2 linked regions of the Sandaracinus amylolyticus genome follow. The protein of the gene in region 1 interacts with the protein of each later gene in a pairwise test. Links are inferred from orthologs where the notes say so. Each region holds a gene or a part of one and is shown on either strand. Other genes may lie near its edges. The genes, in order: ruvC and ruvA.

Region 1 (6,706 bases):
CACGCCCTGGTGGAGTGCCGAAGGTGCTACGTCGAAGCGCATCCGCCGCCGCACGTTATTCTTCGACACGTGAGCTCGACCCCGACGCGGCACCGCTCGGTGCGCACGCTCGTGACGCTGGTCGCGGCGCTCGCCATCTCCGTCGGGGCTGCGGGGCGCGCACGCGCGTACGAGCGCGCGACCGTCACCGGCGACACGACGCCGCTCGCGTGGGCGCGTCGTGATCTCGGGCTCCGGATCGCCGAGGACACCTCGCGCGACCTGGCGCCGGTCGACGTGCGCGACGCGGTCCGGCGCTCGATGACGACGTGGACGCGCGCGGGCGGGTGCACGGACATCGTGCTCGTCGACCTCGGGACACCGCCCGACCTGCGCACGAACCTGCTGGGCGGGGCGCCGGACCTCGAGAACCGGGTGGTCTTCCGCGAGGACGCGTGGCCGTCCGAGCTCGGGCCCGAGACGCTCGCGATCACGACGCTGGTCTACCGCCGCAGCACCGGCGAGATCCTCGACGCGGACATCGACCTGAACGCGCTCGATCACAGCTGGTCGGTCGCGGCGGTCCCGTCGCTCGAGACCACCGATCTCGAGAACACGATCACCCACGAGGTCGGGCACCTGCTCGGCTTCGCGCACGTGGTCGACCCCGACGCGACGATGTTCGCGTCGAGCGATCCCGGCGACGTGGTGAAGCGCGACCTCGCGACCGACGACGTGACCGCGGTGTGCGAGGTCTATCCCGCGAGCCGGCGCACGCCGGGCGGGGTGGGACCGCGTCCGCCGCTGACGAGCGGGTGTGCGGTCTCGAGCGCGGGCGGAGCGGGCGTGATCCCGGTGCTGCTCGGGCTCGCGGCGCTCATCGTGCGGCGCCGCCGACGATCCTGACGAGCGCGTCGAGCAGCTCGCGCGGTCGGAACGGCTTGCGGAGCCAGCTCGCGCCGGGCGGGATCGTCCATCCGAGCTCCTCGGGGGTCGCGGCCGAGAGGAACGCGAAGACGCCGTTCGCGCCGTGCGCGCGATGGCGCGCCGCCGCGACGAGCTCGAGCCCGGTGAGCGTCGGCATCATCGCATCGACGATGATCACGTCGAAGGCGCGGTGATCGAGGAGCACGAGCGCCTCGTCGGGCGCCTCGATCACGCGCGCGTCGGCGCCGCCCATCGTGACCAGCGTGAGCTCGAGGAGGCGACGGGTCGGCGCGTCGTCGTCGAGCGCGAGCACGCTGCGGCCGACGAGCGGTCGCGCCGACGGCGTCACGAGCGGCGGCGCGGCGACCGGGGCGACGGGGCGCGACTCGTTGGCGATGCGCCGGATCGACGCGACGAGCGCGAGCGTCCGCGCGACCACGCGCGCGCAGTCGTCGTCCCGCGACGCGAGCAGCTCGACCTCGCCGGCCTCGGTGCTGAGCGCGTCGTGTCCGTGCGAGCCCGCGGTGCCGCGGAGCCGATGCGCGGCGCGGCGGATGTCCTCCCGCGCGCGCGAGTCACCGGAGGCCAGGCGATCGGCGGCCGCGCGCAGCTCCGCGGCGCGCGTCGGGAGGCCGTCTTCCATCCGCGCCCGCAGCTTCGCGAGCCGCTCTTCCAGCGAGGGCCGGGACGGATCGTCGCTCACGCGTCCATCTTGCCAGGAGTCCAGCGCTGCGGGCACGCTCGACCGCTCCCGATGTCCGGCGCGCGCCGCTCCGACCCCGACGACGACGAGCTCCCCCGGACGCAGCCGCGTCGCGCCGGCGACGTGCCGGCGCCGGAGACGACGCGCCCTCCGCGCGCGCGAGCCTGGGACGGCGTGCCCGGGCCGGGCGAGCTCGTCGCGGACACGTATCGCATCACACGCGTGCTCGGGGAGGGCGCGATGGGCGTGGTGATGCTCGCGCGCGACGAGCGCCTCGAGCGCGACGTCGCGATCAAGCTGATCCATCCCGACTACGTCGCGAGCCCCGACGCGCACGCGCGCTTCGTGGGCGAGGCGCGGACGATGGCGCGGGTGCGCCACGAGAACGTCGTCGAGATCTACACGTTCGGCGAGCACCGGGTCGCGGGAGGGCAGCGCGCGCCGTACTTCGTGATGGAGTACGTGCCGGGGATCACGCTCGACGCGCGGCGGCGCGCCCAGGGCGTGCTCTCGATCGACGAGGTGATCGGCGTGCTCGAGCAGGTGTGCCGCGGGCTCGGCGCGATCCATCGCGCGGGCGCGGTGCACCGCGATCTGAAGCCGACGAACGTGCTGATCGGTCCGGCGTTCCGCGTCGCGGTGGCGGACCTCGGGCTCGCGCGGGTGCTCGATCGGCCGCGCGACGCCGAGCGCGACACGGTGTCCGGCACGCCCGCGTACATGTCTCCCGAGATGGTGCGCGGCGACGTGGTGCCCGCGGGGATGCACCACCGCGCCGACGTCTACTCGCTCGCCGTGATGGCGCTCGAGCTGCTCACGGGGCGGCTCCCGTTCGAGACCGACGACGCGGTCGAGATGATGACGCGGCACGCGACGGAGGCGCCGCCGCGCGCGAGCGAGATCCGGCACGAGCTGCCGCGCGCCTTCGACGAGGTGCTGCTGCGCGGGATGGAGAAGGACCCGGCGCGACGCACCGCGAGCGCCGACGCGTTCCGCCGCGAGCTGCTCGAGGCGCGCGACAGCGCGAGCCAGCACGCGGGCGCGCTGCGCCTGCTCGTCGCGGACGACGACGAGGACTTCGCGGCGCTGGTGCGCGAGACCCTCGACTGGGCGTTCCCGGGCGCCGAGATCGTGGTGGCACGCGACGGAGAGCAGGCGCTGCGCGAGCTCGATCGACACCCCGCCGCCCTCGCGGTGCTCGACCTCGACATGCCGGGGCTCAACGGCATCGAGCTGACCGCGGCGATCCGCGCGACGTCGCGCTCGGAGCGCATGCCGATCCTCGTGGTGACCGCGACGGGCGGCGCGCCCGACTGGCGCCTGCTGGCGTCGCTGGGCGCCGACGGGTTCCTGGTGAAGCCGATCGACCCGATGGCGCTCGTCGCGCTCGCGCGCCGCACGCTCGCGCGTTAGCCCTAGCGCGCGCGGCGGATCGCGGGCTTGGCCATCGCGAGCATCGGGGTGCTCGCGAGGTGCGTGATCGCGATCGCGAGCGCGTCGGCGGCGTCGGCGGGGGGCACGGTGGCGAGACCGAGGGTCGCCGCGACGACGCGCCCGACCTGCGCCTTCTCGGCGGCGCCGCGCCCCGCGACGGTGCGCTTCACCAGCGCGGGCGGCCACTCGGTCAGCGGCTTGCCGTTGCGCGCCGCGGCGAGCAGCACGACGCCACGCACGTGTCCGAGCTTGATCGCGGCCGACGCGAAGCGCGCGAAGAACACGTCCTCGACGGCGATCACGTCGGGCGCGTGATCCTCGATCATCAGCTCGACCTGCTCGAAGGCGCGCGCGAGGCGATCGTGCAGCGGCGTCTTGGGGTCGAGCGAGACCACGCCCGCCGCGACGCCGCGCAGCTTCGCGCTCCGTCGCTCGACCACGCCCCAGCCGAGCTTCCGTGTGCCGGGATCGATGCCGAGGACGCGCACGGCTCGCAACGTACGGCGCGACCCCGCGCGCGAGCAACCTCGGATTGACGCTCGGGCGCGCCGTCGGCGAAGGTCGCCCGCGATGAAGTTGCCGCCGCCTCCACGCATCTCGGGTCGCGCGCTCCGCGCGCTGGTGCGCGCCACCGACGCCGATCCCGTCCGCCGTGTCGTCGCCGCGCTGATGCGTCGCGACCTGAAGATCGACGAGCTCCGCGCGCTGCCCGCGCGCGTGCGCGGTCCGATGCCGCTCACGGCGCGCCCGCTCCAGGCGCGCCTGCCGCCGAAGCGCGCGAGCGAGGACCTGCCGCTCCCGGACGTCGATCGCGCGCACGCGCCGACCGCGGCGCGCTTCACCGCGCTCTATCGCAGCGGCGCGCTCGATCCCGTCGAGGTCGCGCGACGCTGCTTCGAGGCGTCGCGCTCGCTCGCGTCGCGCGCGCCGGCGATGGATCCGCTGCTCTACCGCGACGAAGCGCGCGCGCTGCGCGACGCCGAGGCCTCCGCGAAGCGGTGGCGCGCAGGACAGCCGCTCGGCCCGCTCGACGGAGTGCCGGTGCCGGTGAAGGAAGAGGTCGACCTCGAAGGGCACGGCGCGCGCCTCGGCACCGCGCGTCCGGCGCGCACCGACGTCGTCGACGCGACGGCCGTCGCGCGGCTGCGTGCGGCGGGCGCGATCGTGATCGGCCAGACCGTCATGACCGAGTACGGCATGACGCCGCTCGGCGTGAGCGCGACGCGCGTGCTCCCGCGCAACCCGCACGACACGCGTTGCTCCGCGGGCGGCAGCTCGACGGGCTCGGCGGTCGCGGTGACGGTCGGGCTCGCGCCGGTCGCGCTCGGCAGCGACGGAGGCGGATCGATCCGCACGCCGGCGTCGTTCAACGGCATCTGGGGCATCAAGCCGACGTTCGGGCGCATCTCGCGCCGCGGCGACGGCTTCGGCGGCACCGTCGCGCACGTCGGCCCGCTCGGCGCGTCGGTGCTCGACCTCGCGCACTTCCTCCAGGCGACGAGCGGCGAAGATCCCGACGACGTGCTCACCGACGGCAACCCCGGGTTCGTGCCGGGGTTCCTCGAGGGCGCGATGAAGCGCGGGGTGCGCGGCCTGCGCATCGGCGTGATCGACGGCGAGATGGAGGACGCGCACCCCGAGGTCGCGAAGGGCTGTCGCGACGCGCTCTCCGCGCTCGAGCGCGAAGGCGCGGTGATCGTCCCGGTGCGCCTTCCGCTCGCGCGATGGGCCCCGGCGATGGGCTACCTGACGATCGGCCTCGAGACCCACGCGGCGATGATCGAAGAGCGACGCACGTCGTGGAGCGAGCTCGGCACCGACCTGCAGCTGCTGCTGCGCGTGATGAGCACGTTCGCGTCGGACGACTACCTCGACGCGCAGCAGCTGCGCGCGGGCCTCCGTCGCGACACCGCCGCGCTGCTGCGCGAGGTCGACGTGCTCGCGCTGCCGACGGCGGGGCGCACCGCGCCGGCAGTGAGCGACAGCGACGTGCTCGAGGGCATGGCCGACACCGTCGAGCTCGACGCGGCGTGCCGCTACGCGTTCCTCGGCAACCTCACCGGCCTGCCCGCCGCGAGCGCGCCGATCGGCCGCGACGCGCGCGGGATGCCGATCGGTCTCCAGATCCTCGGCGACGCGTGGGACGAGGCGACCGTGCTGCAGGTCTGCGCGCACCTCGAGCGCACCGGGATCGCGTCGGTGCCGCGCCCCGAGGTGCGCGTCGACGTGCTGCGTGCGAAGGCATGAGATGCCGACGGTCTCGCCGCTCGTCCGCATCAGCCGCGAGCTCGGCAAGAAGGTCTCGCGCCTCTCGTTCGGCGAGCCCGTGGCGTACGTCTACAACCCGCTCGAGTACGCGCGCGCGCCGCACGAGGCGTACCTCGAGCGCTACGGGAGCAAGGCGCCGCGCGAGGTGCTGATGCTCGGGATGAACCCCGGGCCGTTCGGGATGGCGCAGACCGGCGTGCCCTTCGGCGACGTGGCGATGGTGCGCGACTTCCTCGGCATCACGGGCGACGTCTCGCGCCCGAAGAAGCAGCACCCGCAGCGCCTCGTGTTGGGCTTCGCGTGCCCGCGCAGCGAGGTGAGCGGGACGCGCTTCTGGGGCTTCGCGCGCGATCGCTTCGGCACCGCGGAGCGCTTCTTCGATCGCTTCTTCGTGTGGAACTGGTGCCCGCTGGTCTTCATGGAGGCGTCGAGCCGCAACCTCACGCCCGACAAGCTGCGCGCGAGCGAGCGCGAGCCGCTCTTCGCGGCGTGCGACGAGGCGCTCGGCCGCATCGTCGAGACGCTGCGCCCGAGGTACGTCGTCGGCGTCGGCGGCTTCGCGGAGCAGCGCGCGCATCGCACGCTCGGCGAAGGAACGCCGATCACGATCGGCTGCATCCTCCATCCGAGCCCGGCGAGCCCTGCGGCGAACAAGGACTGGGCGGGCAACGTAGATCGCCAGCTGCGCGAGCTCGGCATCGCGCTCGAGGGAGCGAACGCATGAGGCTCGACGTCCCGCCGGATCAGAAGGCGCAAGTCTGCGCGGTGATGACGCAGGGCATGCAGGCCCGCATCCCGCACAACCGCGCGCTCGGGCTCGAGGTGATCGACTACGCGGCGAGCGAGGTGTGGATGCGCCTGCCCTACGACGCGAAGCTGGTCGGCAATCCCGCGACGGGCGTGATGCACGGCGGTGCGGTCTCGTCGCTGATGGACGCCGCGTGTGGGTTCGCGACGATGATCGCGCTCGGCGGGCCCTCGCCGATCGCGACGCTCGATCTGCGCATCGACTACCTCAAGCCCGCGATCCCGGGCGCCGACGTCATCGCGCACGCGCACTGCTTCAAGATCACGCGCCACGTGTGCTTCGTGCGCGGCACCGCGTACGTGCACGACGCGAACGATCCGATCGCGTCGGTCGCGGCGACGTTCGCGCGCAAGGCGCGCAAGAGGAAGGACGGCGCGCCGTGACGCCCGCTGCGCTCGAAGGGCTGCTCCAGCGCGCGCGTGAAGCGCGGGATCCGAGCGTGCTCGTCGCCGCGATCCCGTACGCGCAATTCCTCGGCCTCGGGCTCGAGCCCGACGGCGACGGGGTGCGCGGTCGACTGCGCTACGACGAGTCGCTCATCGGCGACGCGACGATCCCCGCGCTGCACGGCGGCACCATCGCGGCGC
Region 2 (6,845 bases), 5.0 Mb from region 1 along the record:
AGGGCTGCGGCGAGATCGGACTGCCGTGCTGCGCAGAGGGGTACTGCCACCTCGGCATCGACGCCGTCTGCGAGGACGGGATGTGCGTCGAGCCGGGCTGCGGCTCGGAAGGGCACGAGTGCTGTTTCGAGGGCACGCCGTGCCGTGAGGACTTCCTCTGTCACGAGGGCACGTGTCTCCGCTGTGGCGCGCTCGGCGAGCAGTGCTGTCCGGGCGCGGAGTGCGACGGTGACCTCTATTGTCTCGCGGAGGCGGGCACGCTCGGACAGTGCCTGTCGGAGCCGCCGCCGTGCGGCGGCGAGTACGAGCGTTGTTGCGACGAGGGGCCGCAGTGCGGCGCGGGCCTCGGGTGCACCGTCGCGACGCCCGGGGACGCGTTCTCTCAGTGCGTGGTCGGACCGACGTGCGGAGCCGATGGGCGCGCGTGCTGCGAGGGCGCGACGCGCTGCGGGACTGGCATGCTCTGCGCGAGCGAGAGTGACGGAGTCGATCGCTGTCGCCGATGCGGCGACTTCGAGATGCCCTGTTGTGAGGGCGAGCGTGCCTGTGGTCCGGGACTGACCTGCGCTGGGGACATCTGCCAATTGCCGTGAGCGAGCCGAAGCTTCGTGCACGTCTGCATGCCGAGGAAGTGAGTCGGGCTCAGTTTCATCGCGGCGGGCGGCCGAGCACCTGCGCCAGGCGCGTTTCGGCCCGCTTTCGCGCGGCGTCCGCGGCGGCCCGCGCGCTCGCGGCGTCCTGCTCGAGCGCGTTGACGCGATCCTGCGCCTGCCCGAGCTCGCGCACGTAGCGCAGCCGGAGCTCGCCCTCGGCGCCGCCCTCGCGCAGCACCTGCAGCTGCTCGGAGATCTTCGACTGGCCCTGCTGCACCTGCGCGCGCTGCTGCTCGAGCTGGTGCGCGCGCGCGTCGTGCGCGGTCGCCTCGGCCCATGCGGAGACGATCTCGGAGAGGGCGTCGGCGAGCGGTCCCTCGAGCACGCCGACGCGCAGCCACTCGCTCAGCTGTGCGGGCGAGAGGCTCGCGTACTCGATGCGGCGCGAGCCGTGGCCGAGCTCGACGACCTCGAGCTCGACGTGACCGCGCGGCGGCACCTTCGCGCGGAAGCGGCGCCACGACGCGGTCTCCTCGAACGGCTTCGCGGTGCGGTCGGCGAGACGCCGCTCGTTGCGCTTCGGCAGCTCGAAGACGACCTCGACCTCTTCGTCGTGATCGCTGTCGGCGCGGAGGACGTGGCGATCCTCGATTCGCTGCTCCTCCGCGAGGAAGCGATCCGCGAGGCGCACGCCGGTCGCGACCCAGCGCGTGCTGCTCTCGTGCTTGCAGCGCACGGCGAGATCCTTCGCGTACGCGAGCTTCACCGAGGCGCCGCGCACCGTGTACGGGACCATCGCTTCGCCCGCGTACACGCCCTCGTCGTAGATCACCGCGGGGCCTTCTTCGAGCACCGCGCCGGTGTGGTTGTCGAACGAGAGCACGAGGTCGGGCGTCGGAGGCGTGCCCGCGCGCCAGATGCGCTCCTTGCGCGCCTCCGCCGGAGCCGCGAGCAGCGGCGCGAGCGCGGAGCCGCCGCGCGGAAGCGTGATCGGCTGCGCGATGCGGTACTCGAAGAGCTCGCCGCGATCCTCGAGCAGCGCGGCGCCGTCGGCGGCCTGGAACATCGCCTGCGCGGGCATGCCCGGCTGCGGCGGAGGAGGAGGCGCGGCCACCGCGGCCATCATCGGCGCGGCCGGCGGGCCACCGAACCCGGCGGGCGCCGCGGCCGGGGCGAGCGCCTTGGCGACGCGCGGCGCGCGCTCGTACTGCGTGGGCGCGGACGCCGCGCGCGAGCTCTCCTCGACGACCACGCGCTGCACGGTCTTCGGTCGGTAGAGATCGATGTCGAACGAGATCGGCTGTCCCGTCGTGAGCGTGAGCGCGACGTCCTCGACGTCCTCGTCGAGCGGGTTGTGCACGATCGCCCACGCGGAGACGACGGTCTCCGTCGCGGCGGCGACGATGCGATAGGACACGCGCCACACCGGCGCGGGCACGACGTACGAGACGCGCAGATCGTCGGCGCGTCCGTCGACGCCGATGCGCACCGAGCGACGCTCGTGGCTCGACGCGGCGCGACGTCGGTCGAGCAGCAGTTCGAGATCCGCGGCCGCGACGGGATCGTCGAGGAGCACCTCGCGCACGCGCTCGAGATCGACGACGCGGATCGCGCCGCGCTCGACCCGCAGCGCGACGAGCGGTCGCACGCCCTGATCGACGCGGCGCATCTCGAGGCCGATCACCTCGCCGGTGATCGTGGTCTGGTCCTCCTTCACGCTGACCCGACGACCGCGGAACGCGGTGAGCAGCGCGGAGAAGCTCTCCTCGGGCGGCAGGACGAGCCCGCGCGCCGCGAGCGCGCGCTCGGGATCGTCGGGCTTGTCGAACGCGATCGCGGTGGGACGCGCGTCACCCGCGGCGACCCACACCGCGAGCGACTTGAGCACGTCCTTCATCTCCTCGCGCTCGAAGGAGAGCTCGAAGGATCCCTCGCACGGCCCGCCGCGCTCGACGTGCGCGACGCCGTGCTTGAAGAGCACCATGCGCTGCACGGTCGGTCGCTTCGCGTTCGTCGTCGTCATCGATCCTCCTCGTGCGACGCGCTGCGAGATCAGAACAACGTGCCCTGCTTCTTCTTGGCCTTGAGGCCGAGGTGCTCGAACGCGCGCTCGGTGGCCATGCGCCCGCGCGCGGTGCGCGCGAGGAACCCGTTCTGGAGCAGGTACGGCTCGATCACGTCCTCGAGCGTGTCGCGCGGCTCGCTCAGCGTCGCCGCGAGCGCTTCGATCCCCACCGGTCCACCGCCGTAGAACTCGATGATCGCGCGCAGGAATCGGCGGTTCATCTCGTCCAGCCCGAGCTCGTCGACCTCGAGGCGCTCGAGCGCGGCGCGCGCGGTCTTCGCGTCGAGCTTGCCGTCGCCGAGCACCTCCGCGAAGTCGCGCGCACGACGGAGCAGGCGGTTCGCGATGCGCGGCGTGCCGCGCGCGCGTCGCGCGATCTCGAGGCACGCCTCCTCGACGATGCGCACGTCGAGGATCCCCGCGCTGCGCCGCACGATGCGCGCGAGATCGGACGGGTCGTAGTAGTCGAGGCGCGCCTCGATGCCGAAGCGCGAGAGCAACGGCCCCGTGAGCAGCCCGGTGCGCGTCGTCGCGCCGACGAGCGTGAACGGCGCGATCGGGATCTGCAGCGTGTTCGCCATCGGTCCGTCGCCGTGCACGACGTCGATGCGGAAGTCCTCCATCGCCGTGTAGAGGTTCTCTTCGACGACCGACGAGAGACGATGGATCTCGTCGATGAAGAGCACGTCGCGCTCGCCGAGCTTCGTGAGCAGCGCCGCGAGCTGGCCCTTGTGCTCGATCGCCGGGCCGTGCGCGAGGTGCAGCGTCACGCCGAGCTCGGCCGCGAGGATGTTCGCGAGCGTCGTCTTGCCGAGGCCGGGCGGGCCGAAGAACAGCGTGTGGTCGAGCGGGCCGCCGCGGGCGCGCGCGGCGTGCACGTAGACGCGCAGGTTCTCGACGAGCTTCGGCTGGCCGACGAACTCCTCGAAGCGCGTCGGGCGCAGGCTCGCGTCGAGGCGGCTCTCCTCGTCCCCGGCGGGCGCGGCCTCGAGCAGGTTCTGCGGGCGCTCGACCTCGCTCGCGCTCGACTCGCTGCTTCGAGCGGACTTGGGCGTCTTCTTCTTGGTCGCCATCGACGTCAACCCAGCGACGAGAGCGCTTCGCGCAGCAGCACGTCCACCGACTTGCCGTCGGCGCCCGGCGTGATCGCGGCGACCGCGCGCTCCGCCTCGCCGGGCTTGAAGCCCATCGAGACCAGCGCCGACGCGACCTGGCCCAGCGGGCCGCTCGGGATCGGGATCGGCATCGCGATCGGCGCGCCGACGCTGCCCGACGACGAGCCCGCGGTGACGAACCCGAGCTTGTCGCGCAGCTCGAGCACCAGGCGGTCCGCGATCTTCTTGCCGACCCCGGGGATCCCCTTGAAACGACTGGGATCTTGGCGCGCGACGGCGTCGGCGAGGCCACGCGCGTCGAGGTGCGAGAGCACCGCGAGCGCGAGCTTCGGGCCGATCGACGAGACCGTCATCAGCGTGCGGAACGCCGCGCGATCCTCGGGTGTGGCGAACCCGAACAGCGCGATCGCGTCCTCGCGCACGTGGGTGTGGACGTGCAGCGTCACGGCTTCGGGCGGAGTGGGGAGGCGCCCCAGCGCGCCGAGCGGCACCGACACCTCGTACCCGACGCCCGCGACGTCGAGGACCACCGTTCCGTCGACCCCCCGATCCACGATCTGCCCGCGAAGACGCCCGATCACGCGCGGACAGTACCACGCAGACGATCATGTGAGCCGTCCGAGGGGAGCCGGGACACAACTACGGTGTGAGCCGGGAGACACCGCGGCGTCTGCGCCTGATCAGCCCTAGCGATCCCGTCGTGGAGTCGCACGAGGGCGCGAAGGCCTCGGGAGAGATCCCGGCGGACGTCTCGGGCCGGCTGCCCGTGGTGGCGCCGGTGGATCTCGCGTCGGCGTTCCGGGCGTACGGCCGCTACGTCGCGTGGATCGGGATGCGCATCCTCGGGCGGCCCGAGGACGTCGACGACCTCGTGCAGGACGTCTTCCTGGACGCGGTGCGCGGGATGGAGCGGCTGCGCGATCCCGGCGCGGCGAAGGCCTGGTTGGGCACGCTGACGGTGCGTAAGGCACGTCGAGTGCTGCGCAAGCGACGGATGATGCGCTTCCTCGGCGTGGACGAGGGCGCGGACTACGGAGAGATCGTGGACGAGACCGCCTCGTCCGCGGAGCGCGTGATGATCGCGGATCTGTATCGGATGCTCGACACCTTGCCGACCGAAGAGCGGCTCGCTTGGACATTGCGACACCTCGAAGGGGAACAGCTCGAGCGAGTGGCCGAGCTCTGCGGGTGCTCGCTCGCGACGGTCAAGCGGCGGATCGCGGCGGCGCACGCGGTCATGGGGGGAGAGCTGGGCGATGTCTGAGCGCGCGACGCTTCGGCAGATGACGCGTGCGGCGAAGCAGCACGTGAGCATCGAGTGGGACGCGGCGAGGGCCGCGCATCTCGCGGAACGTGCGAGCGCGCGGCAGCGTCGTCGCACGCTCGCGCGCGGCGCGCTGGGTGCGGGCGTGGTCGCGTTCGCCGCGGGGTTCCTGCTGATCCTCGGCGTGCGACACACGCCAGCCGCGACGCACGAGCCCGGCGCGATCGCGCACGCCACGCCGGGCGAGGGGCACGGTGTGCTCCGCTTTGCCGAGGGCTCGGTGGCGACGCCGCTCGACGCGAGCTCGGAGCTCGTGGTCGCGTCGGTGCGAGACGACGAGATCGTCGTGGACGTGGTGCGCGGCGGTGGTCGCTTCGAGGTCACGCCCGGGCTGCCGCGTCGCTTCCGCGTGCGCGCGGGCGAGGTCGTCGTGACGGTGCTCGGGACCGTGTTCACGGTGCGGCGCGAGGGCGCGGGCGCGAGCGTCGAGGTCGAGCGCGGGCGCGTGCAGGTCTCGTGGGAGCCCGACGGGAGCGCAGTGCTGGGCGCGGGCGAGAGCGACGCGTTCCCGCGCGCGATGGCGACGGTCACGGTCGCGAGCGAGCCGACGAGCGCGCCCGCGCCGGTCGTCGAGGCGGAAGAGATCGCGAGGGCGATCGTCGTCGACGAGCCCGCGCACGAGCCGGCGCCGCGTCCGCGCGATCGTCGCGCGCGCGCCGTCGAGCGCGTCGAGCCGACGGACGAAGAGCCCGAGCTCGCGCCGGAGGTCGAGCTCGCGGAGTGGCGCGCGCTCGCCGAGCAGGGCCGCTTCGACGAAGGCTACGGGCTCCTGCTCGCCGACTCGTCGGTGCTGCCGTCGCGGGATCTCGAGGCGCTCATGCAGGCCGCCGACGTGGCGCGCCTCTCGGGACATCCGAGCGAGTCGCTCGCGTACCTGCGCCGCGCGCTCGCCGTGGGCCGCGGTGATCCGCGCGCGCCGATGGTCGCGTTCACGCTGGGCCGCGTGCTCCTGCAGCAGCTCGGGCGTCCGAGCGACGCCGCCGCGGCGTTCGCGCAGTGTCGCGCGATGGCGCCCGACGGCTCGCTCGCGCAGGACGCGCTCGCGCGCGAGGTCGAGGCGTGGCACCGCGCCGGTGACGCAGAACAGGCGCGCGAACGCGCGCTGGAGTACCTTCGCCTGCATCCACACGGGCTCCGCGCGAGCGCCGTGCGGCGCTATGGAGGCATCGAGTAGCGCGACGCTCGCTCGCAGCACGATCATCGCGATCGTGTGCGCGCTCTCGATCCCTCTCGCCGCACGAGCGCAGGACACCAGCACGATCACCGGCCCACGCGTCGCGCTGGAGGTCGAGGCGTGCGCCGGGATCGATCCCGAGGTCGTGCATCGCATCCTCGGCGTCGAGCTCGGCGCGGACGCGGATCTCGACGCGCTTCCGACCGATCCCGAAGCGAGCCGGGTGCGCGCGACGTGCACCGACGCCGACGGCACGCGCGTGTCGCTCGCCGTCGACGAGCCGCTCACCGCCAAGCACCTCGAGCGCTCGATCGATCTCGCGGCGTCGCCCGAGTCGGGGCGCTCCCGCCTGGTCGCGCTCGCGCTCGCCGAGCTGCTCGCGGCGAGCTGGATCGAGCTCGGGATGCGGCGCGATCCCGAGGTGGTCGAGGTCGGCGCGCACGGCGGTGACGAGGCGCGCGCGGTGGCGCTCGCGATCGCGCGCGGACGGTTGCCCGGCGCGGAGGTGGTGCGCGTCGAGGAGACGCCGCCGGAGCGGCCGCGCGCGCGTCCGTTCGGCGTGCGCGCGATCGGC

What was found.
Region 2: the proteins of ruvC (region 1) and ruvA interact in binary tests that used the Escherichia coli proteins (3 or more experiments, as listed by UniProt). The link is inferred for Sandaracinus amylolyticus from one-to-one orthologs.

What each region holds. Positions count from the first base shown.
Region 1 is NZ_CP011125.1:2,182,434-2,189,139, forward strand. Bases 1,779-4,467 are described here. They hold ruvC (crossover junction endodeoxyribonuclease RuvC), read right to left. Parts: upstream 3,532-4,467; coding sequence 3,025-3,531; downstream 1,779-3,024. Other genes in these bases: DB32_RS09200 (protein kinase domain-containing protein), read left to right, coding at 1,779-3,022; DB32_RS09210 (amidase), read left to right, coding at 3,614-4,467. In the rest of the region: DB32_RS09190 (matrixin family metalloprotease), read left to right, coding at 70-885; DB32_RS09195 (response regulator), read right to left, coding at 857-1,609; more of DB32_RS09200, read left to right, coding at 1,661-1,778; more of DB32_RS09210, read left to right, coding at 4,468-5,290; DB32_RS09215 (uracil-DNA glycosylase family protein), read left to right, coding at 5,292-6,035; DB32_RS09220 (PaaI family thioesterase), read left to right, coding at 6,032-6,502; DB32_RS09225 (PaaI family thioesterase), read left to right, coding at 6,499-6,706.
Region 2 is NZ_CP011125.1:7,213,240-7,220,084, forward strand. What follows is about bases 2,546-5,373. They hold ruvA (Holliday junction branch migration protein RuvA), read right to left. Parts: upstream 4,355-5,373; coding sequence 3,737-4,354; downstream 2,546-3,736. Other genes in these bases: DB32_RS30585 (hypothetical protein), read right to left, coding at 2,546-2,616; ruvB (Holliday junction branch migration DNA helicase RuvB), read right to left, coding at 2,646-3,731; DB32_RS30600 (RNA polymerase sigma factor), read left to right, coding at 4,474-5,037; DB32_RS30605 (FecR family protein), read left to right, coding at 5,057-5,373. Outside these bases: DB32_RS30580 (hypothetical protein), read left to right, coding at 1-593; more of DB32_RS30585, read right to left, coding at 649-2,545; more of DB32_RS30605, read left to right, coding at 5,374-6,271; DB32_RS30610 (hypothetical protein), read left to right, coding at 6,255-6,845. UniProt on the Escherichia coli protein: The RuvA-RuvB-RuvC complex processes Holliday junction (HJ) DNA during genetic recombination and DNA repair.